DNA from 3 places in the Holdemanella hominis genome. Region 2 is predicted to be linked to each of the others. Evidence: a T-box and tRNA genes for the amino acid it is inferred to sense, from the RefSeq annotation. Region 2 holds a T-box; the other regions hold tRNA genes.
The links. A T-box is a leader RNA that pairs with one kind of tRNA and senses whether it is charged. The one in region 2 lies ahead of leuS (leucine--tRNA ligase), so its partner is inferred to be a tRNA-Leu.

Region 1: it encodes a tRNA-Leu, which carries the amino acid that the T-box ahead of leuS (leucine--tRNA ligase) is inferred to sense. The anticodon was not compared.
Region 3: it encodes a tRNA-Leu, which carries the amino acid that the T-box ahead of leuS (leucine--tRNA ligase) is inferred to sense. The anticodon was not compared.

What each region holds. Positions count from the first base shown of each region.
Region 1 is NZ_JACRWH010000009.1:32,867-36,150, forward strand. Features, by position in the region: gene mnmE (tRNA uridine-5-carboxymethylaminomethyl(34) synthesis GTPase MnmE) at 1-567, opposite strand, end outside; gene H8911_RS04015 (L-threonylcarbamoyladenylate synthase) at 639-1,235, shown strand; gene H8911_RS04020 (hypothetical protein) at 1,425-1,673, shown strand; tRNA gene H8911_RS04025 (tRNA-Leu) at 1,746-1,829, shown strand; gene H8911_RS04030 (leucine-rich repeat domain-containing protein) at 1,892-2,797, shown strand; gene H8911_RS04035 (vWA domain-containing protein) at 2,797-3,284, shown strand, end outside.
Region 2 is NZ_JACRWH010000002.1:81,911-85,194, forward strand. Features, by position in the region: gene leuS (leucine--tRNA ligase) at 1-1,635, opposite strand, end outside; T-box leader at 1,673-1,869, opposite strand; gene H8911_RS01140 (hypothetical protein) at 1,888-2,256, opposite strand; gene H8911_RS01145 (prepilin-type N-terminal cleavage/methylation domain-containing protein) at 2,237-2,629, opposite strand; gene H8911_RS01150 (hypothetical protein) at 2,592-2,753, opposite strand; gene H8911_RS01155 (prepilin-type N-terminal cleavage/methylation domain-containing protein) at 2,740-3,132, opposite strand; gene comGC (competence type IV pilus major pilin ComGC) at 3,110-3,284, opposite strand, start outside.
Region 3 is NZ_JACRWH010000017.1:25,055-28,338, forward strand. Features, by position in the region: gene H8911_RS05785 (ABC transporter ATP-binding protein) at 1-27, opposite strand, end outside; gene H8911_RS05790 (MarR family winged helix-turn-helix transcriptional regulator) at 57-482, opposite strand; gene rlmD (23S rRNA (uracil(1939)-C(5))-methyltransferase RlmD) at 593-1,888, shown strand; tRNA gene H8911_RS05800 (tRNA-Leu) at 1,903-1,988, shown strand; gene H8911_RS05805 (septum formation initiator family protein) at 2,061-2,351, opposite strand; gene mnmG (tRNA uridine-5-carboxymethylaminomethyl(34) synthesis enzyme MnmG) at 2,405-3,284, opposite strand, start outside.

The DNA.
Region 1 (3,284 bases), on a different contig from region 2:
ATTCGTCGTTAATTGTTCTACATCTTCATATTCAGGATAATCAATATTCACTTCGATCTGCGCAATGATATCCATTAAATCATCAATCAAAGGCTGTAGTAGCTTTTTTACACTTCCTTTAATTCCATGAATGGCCATACTCGCTGCGGTATTGTTGCTTGCTTCAATCATATCTTGAACGGCTTCCGCCTGCGATAAATCAATTCTTCCATGATAGAAGGCACGTTGCGTAAATTCTCCCGGTTTTGCCAGATCTGCTCCAGCACTTAATACCATCGATAAGATTTTACGAGTAATAAAAGTACCACCATGACAATTGATTTCGACAATGTCTTCGCGTGTATATGTTTTTGGAGCTCTAAAGATAGAAATTAAAACTTCATCAACAGGATTTTTATCGGTATCTATAATAAAACCATAATGAACGGTATGACTTTTCGCATTTATGATATTACGGTCAAATATTTTTTGCGTGATTTCAATAGCCTTGTCACCACTTAAACGAATGATGGAAATGGCACCATCCTGCAAAGAAGTGGAGATGGCTGCAATTGTATTTTCAAACATTGTTAACATCCTTTCTTTCTTAGTGTATTTTATCATAAAAGATGTATAATGTCTTAGACAGAGGTGTAAACATGAAAGAATATACTAAAAATCAAGTACACGAAGTAGCGTGTGCATTTAATGAACATAAAATTATTGCTCTTCCTACAGATACAGTATATGGAGTTGGAGTAAAATATGGGAATTTAGAAGATTTAGAACGATTGAAACGCGCAAAACATCGTCCAGAAACGAAACCAATCCCAATGATGGTTTCAAATGTAGAACAAATGAAGCAAGTTGCGTTAGTGGATGAAAGAATTGAAAAGATTGCGGCTAAGTTTTTACCGGGTGCATTGACGCTCGTTGTGAATGTAAAGGACAGTGTTGATTCAGTATACACAAATGGCTTAAGTACAATTGCGATTCGTATTCCAGATGAAAAATTTATATTAGATGTGATTGATGAGTTGAATTGTCCAATCTTGGTCACAAGTGCCAATCAGTCTGGAGAAAAAACAGCACTTACAAGTGATGATGTGTATGAACAGCTTCCAAAAATTGATGGTATTGTACTTGGAACGTGTAAAGCGTTACAGGCAAGTACGATTGTTGACTGTACAAAAGAAAAGTTACAAATCTTAAGACCTGGACCTATTTCTTTAGAAGAACTAGAATCCGTATTATAGAAAAAAACACCCAGAACCTATGTTGTAGGGCATAGGCCAGGGTGCATACGAACACATCTAGAAGTAGTATGCTTCTAGCAGTTCATCTAGTATGTTACTCTGAATTGGATAAGATTCAATGTTTTGGGTTTAAATTTAAACATATGTTAAAACTTGTCAAAATGAGGGGTGTTGATTATAATACTATGTATGACAGAAGAAGAAATGATTAGACAAATTGCCGAGCCTATACTTAAACAATTGGAAAAAATCGAAAAGGAACTTGGAAACCATCGGATGCCGCAGCTTCCGCAAATTAAATTTGTGAAGGAATCTGAAATGGGAGATGGTCCTTTTATGATAGGTGACATTGAGGTTACAGATGAGCTTTTAGAAAAAGTGGAAGCCTATATCCAAGAAGAGATTGAAATGATGCATAAGCCAACTGTACTACATTAAAAAGCCACAAATTTAAAAAAACACTTGCATTTTATTTTATGTTAGTGTATTATAAGTGAGCGCGTTGGAAATGCGGGTGTGGCGAAATTGGCAGACGCACCAGACTTAGGATCTGGCGCCTTCGGCGTGGGGGTTCGAGTCCCTTCACCCGCACCACTTGTAAATTTAGACAATTACTTCGGTAGTTGTCTTTTTTTGTTTTATGTTATAATTTTTCTATGAATGTTTGTGTATATTATGAGAAAATAAATGAAGATTCCATTCGTATCAATCGAGTGTATTCATTAAGTCCCAAGATAGAAATACCAGAATCCATTGATGGATATGTTGTTCATGAAATTGGAAATTATTGTTTTTCTTCAAAAAAAGTCGATTTATCGAAAGCTATTTTAAGTTGTGACATTCCTTCGAATTATCATGAATGTAGTGGGGTTGATGTAGAAAGTGTTAAGTTTCCGAGTACTTTAAAAAAACTTGGGAATTATGCGTTCTACAATTGTCGGAAGCTAAAAGAAATATATTTACCTTTTTCTTTAATGAGTATAGGTAGCGATGTGTTTATGAATTGTTTAAGACTCAATCATATTTATTATGATTGTTCAATTTTTGATGTTACTTTCCTGAAACAAATCTTAACGCAAATCACATGGGATGTAGAAGTTCACTTTTTAGATAGTTCTATATTCTATCCAGAATACAATGGGGGTTATGATGAAGTGGGCCCTGCTCATATCTTTGCCCTGAATATTGAAGGGGAAGGTTTTCGTATGCGTCAATGTTTTAAAGAGGGGAAAATCGATTTTGACGGATATGATGCTTGTTTTGAAAAGCTATGCGCTGAAGAAAGTGAATCTTGCATCTTTCATGTAGCGATTCTTCGCTTTATGATGGGATCTGAACAATACATTCCTTATTTAAGGGCACATGATTTGACTTCTTATTTACATGTATATAAAGATATATGTGCTATGGTAGAAAAATTGTTAAAAAAAGAATGTCTTGGTCAATCCGATCTAGATCGATTGATTTTTATGGAAAAGGATTTAGAAACTCGTACTCTATTGATGGAATTAAAGAATAAGATGTTTAAATCATCATCGACATATTCTTTTGAGGATTTTTAATGCGACAAAGTGAATGGGAAAAGGAAAAGGCGATTCATATCTTAGAATTAGTTCGATCCGAACTCTATATGGATATGCCACATTTTTTAACAGCTTTAAATACGTTGGTGTTGAAGGAAGATGAGCGTGTAGCTATATGTGCGACAAATGGCGTGTATTTTTACTATAATCCATTAAAGATTATTGATTTATTTCAGAAGAATGCAGTGTTTTTAAATCGTAGTTTTTTACATAGTGTTCTGCATTGTTTATATAGTCATATTTGGCTTAAAAAAAATCGTGTTGAATTTATTTGGAATGTAGCTTGCGATATTATCGTGGAGTATACATTGGATTCGATGCATAAAAAAAGCGTTTCGCGAATCTTGTCATATGTTCGAAAAGATGTATATCGTGAAATTGAAAGTTTAGATGGGCTGAGTTGCATTACAGTTTATGAATGGCTTTGTACACGTGGTGATATTCAAGATTTATATTATGAATTTGT
Region 2 (3,284 bases):
TGAATACATCAAGTGTCCTACCGCATGTTCTGGTCCACCAACATATAAGTCAACAGGCATCCAGTGCTTTAATAATTCTGGATCGGCCAATTGTTTATCATTGTGTGGATCAATGTAACGTAAATAATACCATGAAGATCCGGCAGATCCAGGCATAGTACTTGTTTCACGAACACCCTTTACGCCATTTTTGTTGTATTGTTTCCATTCTGTCGCATTTTCAAGTGGTGCCTTACCATTGTGTCCTTTGTAGTCTTCAAGTTCAGGTAAAATCAATGGCAACTCTTCATCTGGAAGAACATAGTCTGTTCCATCTTCTAAGTGTACGATTGGTACTGGTTCTCCCCAATAACGCTGACGAGCAAAAATCCATTCACGGAAACGATAGTTAACTGTTTCTTTGGCAATCCCCATATCCACTAATTTTTTCGTAATCGCTACTTTTGCCTCTTCTACAGTAAGACCTGTAAATTCTTCGGAGTTGATTAGCTTGCAGCCTTTTCCTAAATAGTCCTGTTTTTCAAAGGCATGTTCACTTACGTCTTGTCCTTCGATAACTTGAATCCTGTCAATATTGTGGGCAATCGCATATTCAAAGTCACGTTGATCATGACTTGGTACAGCCATGACAGCTCCTGTTCCATAGTTTGCTAAAACGAAATCTCCAATAAAGACTTCAACTTCCCTTCCATTGACTGGGTTGATGGCTTTAATACCTTCTAGACGACATCCTGTTTTTCCTTTATTCAATTCTGTACGGTCCATTTCAGATTTTGAAACCGTTTCTTGAATATAAGCTTTTACTTCTTCTTGATTTTGAATTCTTGGCATTAATTCTTGTACTAAATCTCCATCTGGTGCAAGCACCATGAATGTAATACCATAAATTGTTTCAATACATGTTGTAAAGATAGAGAATTTTCCACCACCAACAATATCAAATTGAACTTCAACACCTGTTGAACGACCAATCCAGTTTCTTTGCATTTCCTTTGTCGATTCTGGCCAATCAATTTCATTTAAACCTTCTAGTAATCGTTCCGCAAAAGCAGCCTGGTCGATACATAGTTGTTTCATATTTTTACGAATAACTGGATATCCACCACGTTCACTCTTACCATCGATAACTTCATCATTCGATAATACTGTACCCAATTCTTCACACCAGTTTACTGGCATGTCTACATATTTGGCATAGCCATCTTTGTACAATTGTTTAAAGATCCATTGTGTCCAATGATAGAAATCTGGATCAGATGTTGCGATCATTTTTGACCAGTCATAGTCAAACCCTAATTCCTGCAACTGTTTTGTGAAAGTCTTGATATTTGTTTGTGTGAAGCCATTTGGGTTATTTCCTGTTTGAACAGCATATTGTTCAGCTGGAAGTCCAAATGAATCATATCCCATTGGGTGAAGCACATTATATCCCTGCATACGTTTCATACGCGAAACAATATCTGTAGCTGTATATCCTTCTGGGTGTCCAGCATGCAATCCGACACCGCTTGGGTATGGGAACATGTCTAGTGCATAAAATTTAGGTTTTGAAAAATCCCAAACATCCGTTTTGAATGTTTCATGATCTGCCCAATATTTCTGCCATTTTTTTTCTACTTCTAAATGATCGTACATATTAGCCTCCTATTAAAAATAAAAAACGTCCTTGAAATCTAAGGACGTTTGTACGCGGTACCACCTTAGTTCACAATTCTCATTGTGCCCTCAAACTCTTTATCGCAGAGTATACGGATAACATTACTCATCAGCTCCTTAGCAAGTTCAAAGGCTGTACAATGCTAAATTTCACCAACTTTAGCTCTCTAAAAATTGTCATTTCCTTCTACTACTCTAATTCATCGCTATGCATCAATTTTATCGTTTTTTTCATTGTTCGTCAATATCAACCGAAACGATTGCCTTATCATCATAATAGATTTTCATTGAAACATCTAAATATGTACATTCAATAAAAGTCTCATGATCTTCAAAATGCACATCTATATTCTGTATCCTTTCATCTTTGTCCTTTATTATTTTTTCACTCGTATGACACAACTTAATGCGATTATTATGATGGATCATATGCTTGGCATGATCTACAATGGATAGTTCAAGAATATTTTGTTGATTCGCTTTTAATAAATACACATTTTGAAGGGTACTCAACGATAAAAAGGATACAATCTGAAGCACAAGAAATAAACACACTAAACTTACTTCACTCGCATACCCATTAATAGAGTTCAAAGTCATAGGTTTTATTCTTCTTTTTGAACCAAACATAATATCCATCTTCTTTCTTATAAAATATAGCCTCATCAATTTGTTCCATATAGATTTCATAGCCAGGACTCTTCACAATGCGATGCTTATCAAAATACAAGACTTTCTTTTCATGATTTAGAATATAACTTAGACAATCCGATTCTATTTTCAAATCATTTGATTGTGCAAGTTCTCTTCTTAATTGTAAAACCGCAAATTGATTCTGCGTATCCACATCCATATGGGCAAATTGTAAAGCACAACGCATAAGCATACAGCCTAATAAGCTGACTAAACTTGTGATAAACAACGCCAACAAAGCTTCAATCAGAGTAAAACCATTTCTTTTCAATTTTTTCATCAATCTTAAGATTCCTTTGGAAATATAAAGTATAAATGCCATTCAATATAAGACTTGCACAAACCAAAATCACAAAGAACGCAAACAAGGCATCTTCGAGTAAAAAGCCATTATTCTTTTTCAAGACGAACCCTCCCAGCTCCAACCTGGAAAACAAGTTTCATTTGACTCGATGCATTTTGACAATGGAGTGACATAGCCTTAGACATGTTGCCCTTGGAATTGTAGTAAAAAGATACATGATCACACGCAATACCATGTGGTATCTTATATTCGACATCATCCATATAGATCGAATCACCAATTTCAACATATACTTTTCGATGTTTTACATACGCTTTTTCCTGAGCCGTAACACATAGAGTCTGCAGATTTTTCATAAACACATATAAAGAAGAGTGCATCTTTGTAGAAAGTCCAAATCCAAGCATAGAAACAATAAGCAGCACCACTAACATTTCAACAAGGGTAAATCCATTCTTATTGGGATACGGCTTGCCCATCTACGATCACCACTTTACTATGATCCGGACATGTATCCTGTCCCTTTTTTAAATAACCAAAATCAATCAATTCCTGCACACTTGTTGGCGTTTCTAATTGATCGATTTCATACAACATGATTTGCGAGTTGACAATTTCAAGTAAAGCTTCA
Region 3 (3,284 bases), on a different contig from region 2:
AACTTCATTCAATAAAGTCTTGACCATAATAAACCTCCATTATTCTAAATCTTCAATTATTCTAAATTTTCAGCTAGCTCTTTTAAGATTTCTAACAATTGCACCTTCTTCTCGTCACCTAAAACATTTCCAAATCTAGATTCCATTGTACGAATCTGCTTCACGATATCTTCATGAAGATCCTGCTCTTTTTGAGTCAACACAATAGCACGAACTCTTTTATCCTTTTGATTCAATTTTCTTTCAATAAACCCCTTCTGTTCCAAGCGATTTAAAATCCCTGTAACTGTGGGATTCGAAATATGAAAATGTTCCTCAATATCTCTTTGAATAACTGGATCCTTATCCGTAAAATGTAGATATCCTAAGACGTCTTGTTGAGATTTAGTTAAATCATATTCTTTTAAACCTTCATTCATATGTTTGTCCATTTTTTTCTTGATTAAACTAAAATAAAAACCAATCTCATTATTGTCACACATTTTCCTCACCTCATTTCCATAGCATGCTATATTTTTACATAGTACGCTATATATATTACTATAATAATTCCATTTGTCAATTCTTGTTTTTTTAGATATCATAAATATGTATGAAAAAAAATGAAGAATATATTGTAACATGTATCGATGATACAGATTTAAATAGTGGTGTTGTAAAAATTGACGATATGGTTGTCTTTGTGCCAAACTTATTGATTGGTGAAAAGGCAAAAATCAAAATCGTAAAAGTCAACAAAAAATATGCTTTTGGCATAATTACTCAACTTTTAAAGCCAAGTATAAATCGCCAAGAACTTACTTGTGAAGTAGCTAAAACATGTGGTGGGTGCCAACTTCAACACATGAAGTATGCTTATCAATTAGACTATAAATATAAACATGTCAAAAAATTATTTGAAGATATTGAAGTAAAGTCAATACTAGGTATGGATTCTCCTTGGTACTATCGTAACAAAGCACAGTTTCCGGTTAAAATCAAAGATGGTAAGGTCCTGATGGGTTTTTATCGCCAACATTCAAACGACGTTGTGACATGTAAAGAATGCAAGATTCAAGATTTTACAATCAATAAAATCTTTGGCTTCATTCAAAAACATATCACAATTGAAATGGCAGAAGGCTTACGCCACATCTTTATCCGCCACTCAAGTACAGATGAAATTCAAGTGGTATTTATTGGTAAAAATGAAAAGAATATTTTGTCTTTGTCTAAACTATTAAAAAACACATTCTCAAACATCACAAGTATTGTATTTAACTACAACACACGAAATGACAACGTGATCTTAGGTGATACATATAAAGTCTTATATGGAAATGACTACATCATTGAAAAATGTTTAGGTAACAAAGTGAAATTGCACTTTAAATCCTTCTTCCAAGTCAACCCTATACAGATGGAAGTTTTGTACAATCAAGCCATTAAAGCCGCTAATCTTTCTGGAAACGAAACATGCATTGATATGTATGCAGGCACAGGTACCATTGGTATGGCTGTCAGTAAACATGCGAAAAGCGTGATTGGTGTTGAAATCGTTAAAGAAGCCGTTGATAATGCCAACGACAATACAAAAATGAATCACCTTGATAATTGTCACTATGTTTGTCAGGATGCCACAGATTTTGCACACGAACGTAAAAGCGATAAAATTGATGTCGTCTTTATTGATCCACCAAGAAAAGGAATGGCAGAAAATGGAATCCAAGATACGGTGACCATGCAGCCCGAAAAGATTATATACGTTTCTTGCAATCCTAAAACGTTATCACGAGATTTAAAAATCTTTAAAAATTATGGATACCAATGCGAATACGTTCAACCTGTAGACATGTTTTGTCAAACAACCGGACTTGAATGTGTTGCCAAACTCAGTAAAATAGTGTAATATTTTAACACTATGAGGCCGTGGTGGAATTGGTAGACACGCTACTTTGAGGGGGTAGTGAGTTATGCTCGTGTGCGTTCAAATCGCATCGGCCTCACCATATAGATATAAAAAGTGCTTCTTCGGCACTTTTTTATTTTCCACACAAAAAAAACTAGACCAAACGGCCTAGTTAGTCTTTACTTGGAAATTTAAATACTTGCTCCCCCTCTTTTGTCACTAAGTATTTTCCACGCGCAATATATTCAACATAATCTGGATTTGTCAGATTCTGTTTTGCCTTCTCCAATTCTTTCTTTTTAGAAGACAATTCTTTTTTTTCTTTTTCCTTTTGAACAATACTCGACTTTAACTCATGCGTCATTGACAATTGCTGCAAACCACCCATGATTAAAAAGCCAGACATAACCAGCATTGCGATATATACAAAGAAATGTTGAACTTTTTTTCGTTTTCCCTTCATACTTTTATCCCCTTTTTACTATAGCATATAATAGAAAGCGATTTCAATGTAAATTATTTCACACGCATAGCTAAAATCGCAATGTCACTAGGATTTATACCAGAAATACGACTTGCTTGTCCTAATGTTAAAGGCTTGATAGCTGTTAATTTTTGTCTTGCCTCCAAAGATAAATTATCCATATTTTCATAATCCAAATCTGCAGGAAGCTTCATTTTTTCCATCTGCTGTAAATGTTTCGCATCGCGCTTTGCCTTGGCAATATAACCAGCATACTTTGTCTGGATCTCAATCTGCTCATTGATTTGAGTTTCGTAATCCAATCCCGTATATTTTGCCAAGCCCTTAACTGTAATTTTTGGACGTTTAATTAAATCCAATGCACTACATCCATGTGCCAATGGATCAAAGCCCAAGCTATCAAGATATTCATTGACTTCACTATTCGGTTTAATATGTGCATTTGAAAGTTCTTCTCGAGCAACCTCAATATCATTCATCTTCTTTTTATATGCATCATATCTTTCTTGTGAAACCAAACCAATTTCATAGCCTTTTTCAAGCAATCTTTGATCCGCATTGTCATGACGTAACAACAATCTATATTCCGCTCTTGAAGTTAATAAACGATAAGGTTCCTTTGTTCCTTTTGTACATAAATCATCTAACATGACACCAATATAAGCTTCATCACGACGAAGAACAAATTGTTCTTTACCATCCACTTTCAATGCCGCATTCGCCCCAGCCATCAATCCTTGACCAGCTGCTTCTTCGTATCCGCTCGTACCATTGACCTGTCCTGCAGTAAATAAATTCTCAACAATTTTATTTTCCATATTCGGCTTCATCTGAAGTGGATCAATCGCATCATATTCAATCGCATACGCATATTTTTCAATCACACAATTTTCAAGTCCCGGCAAAGAATGA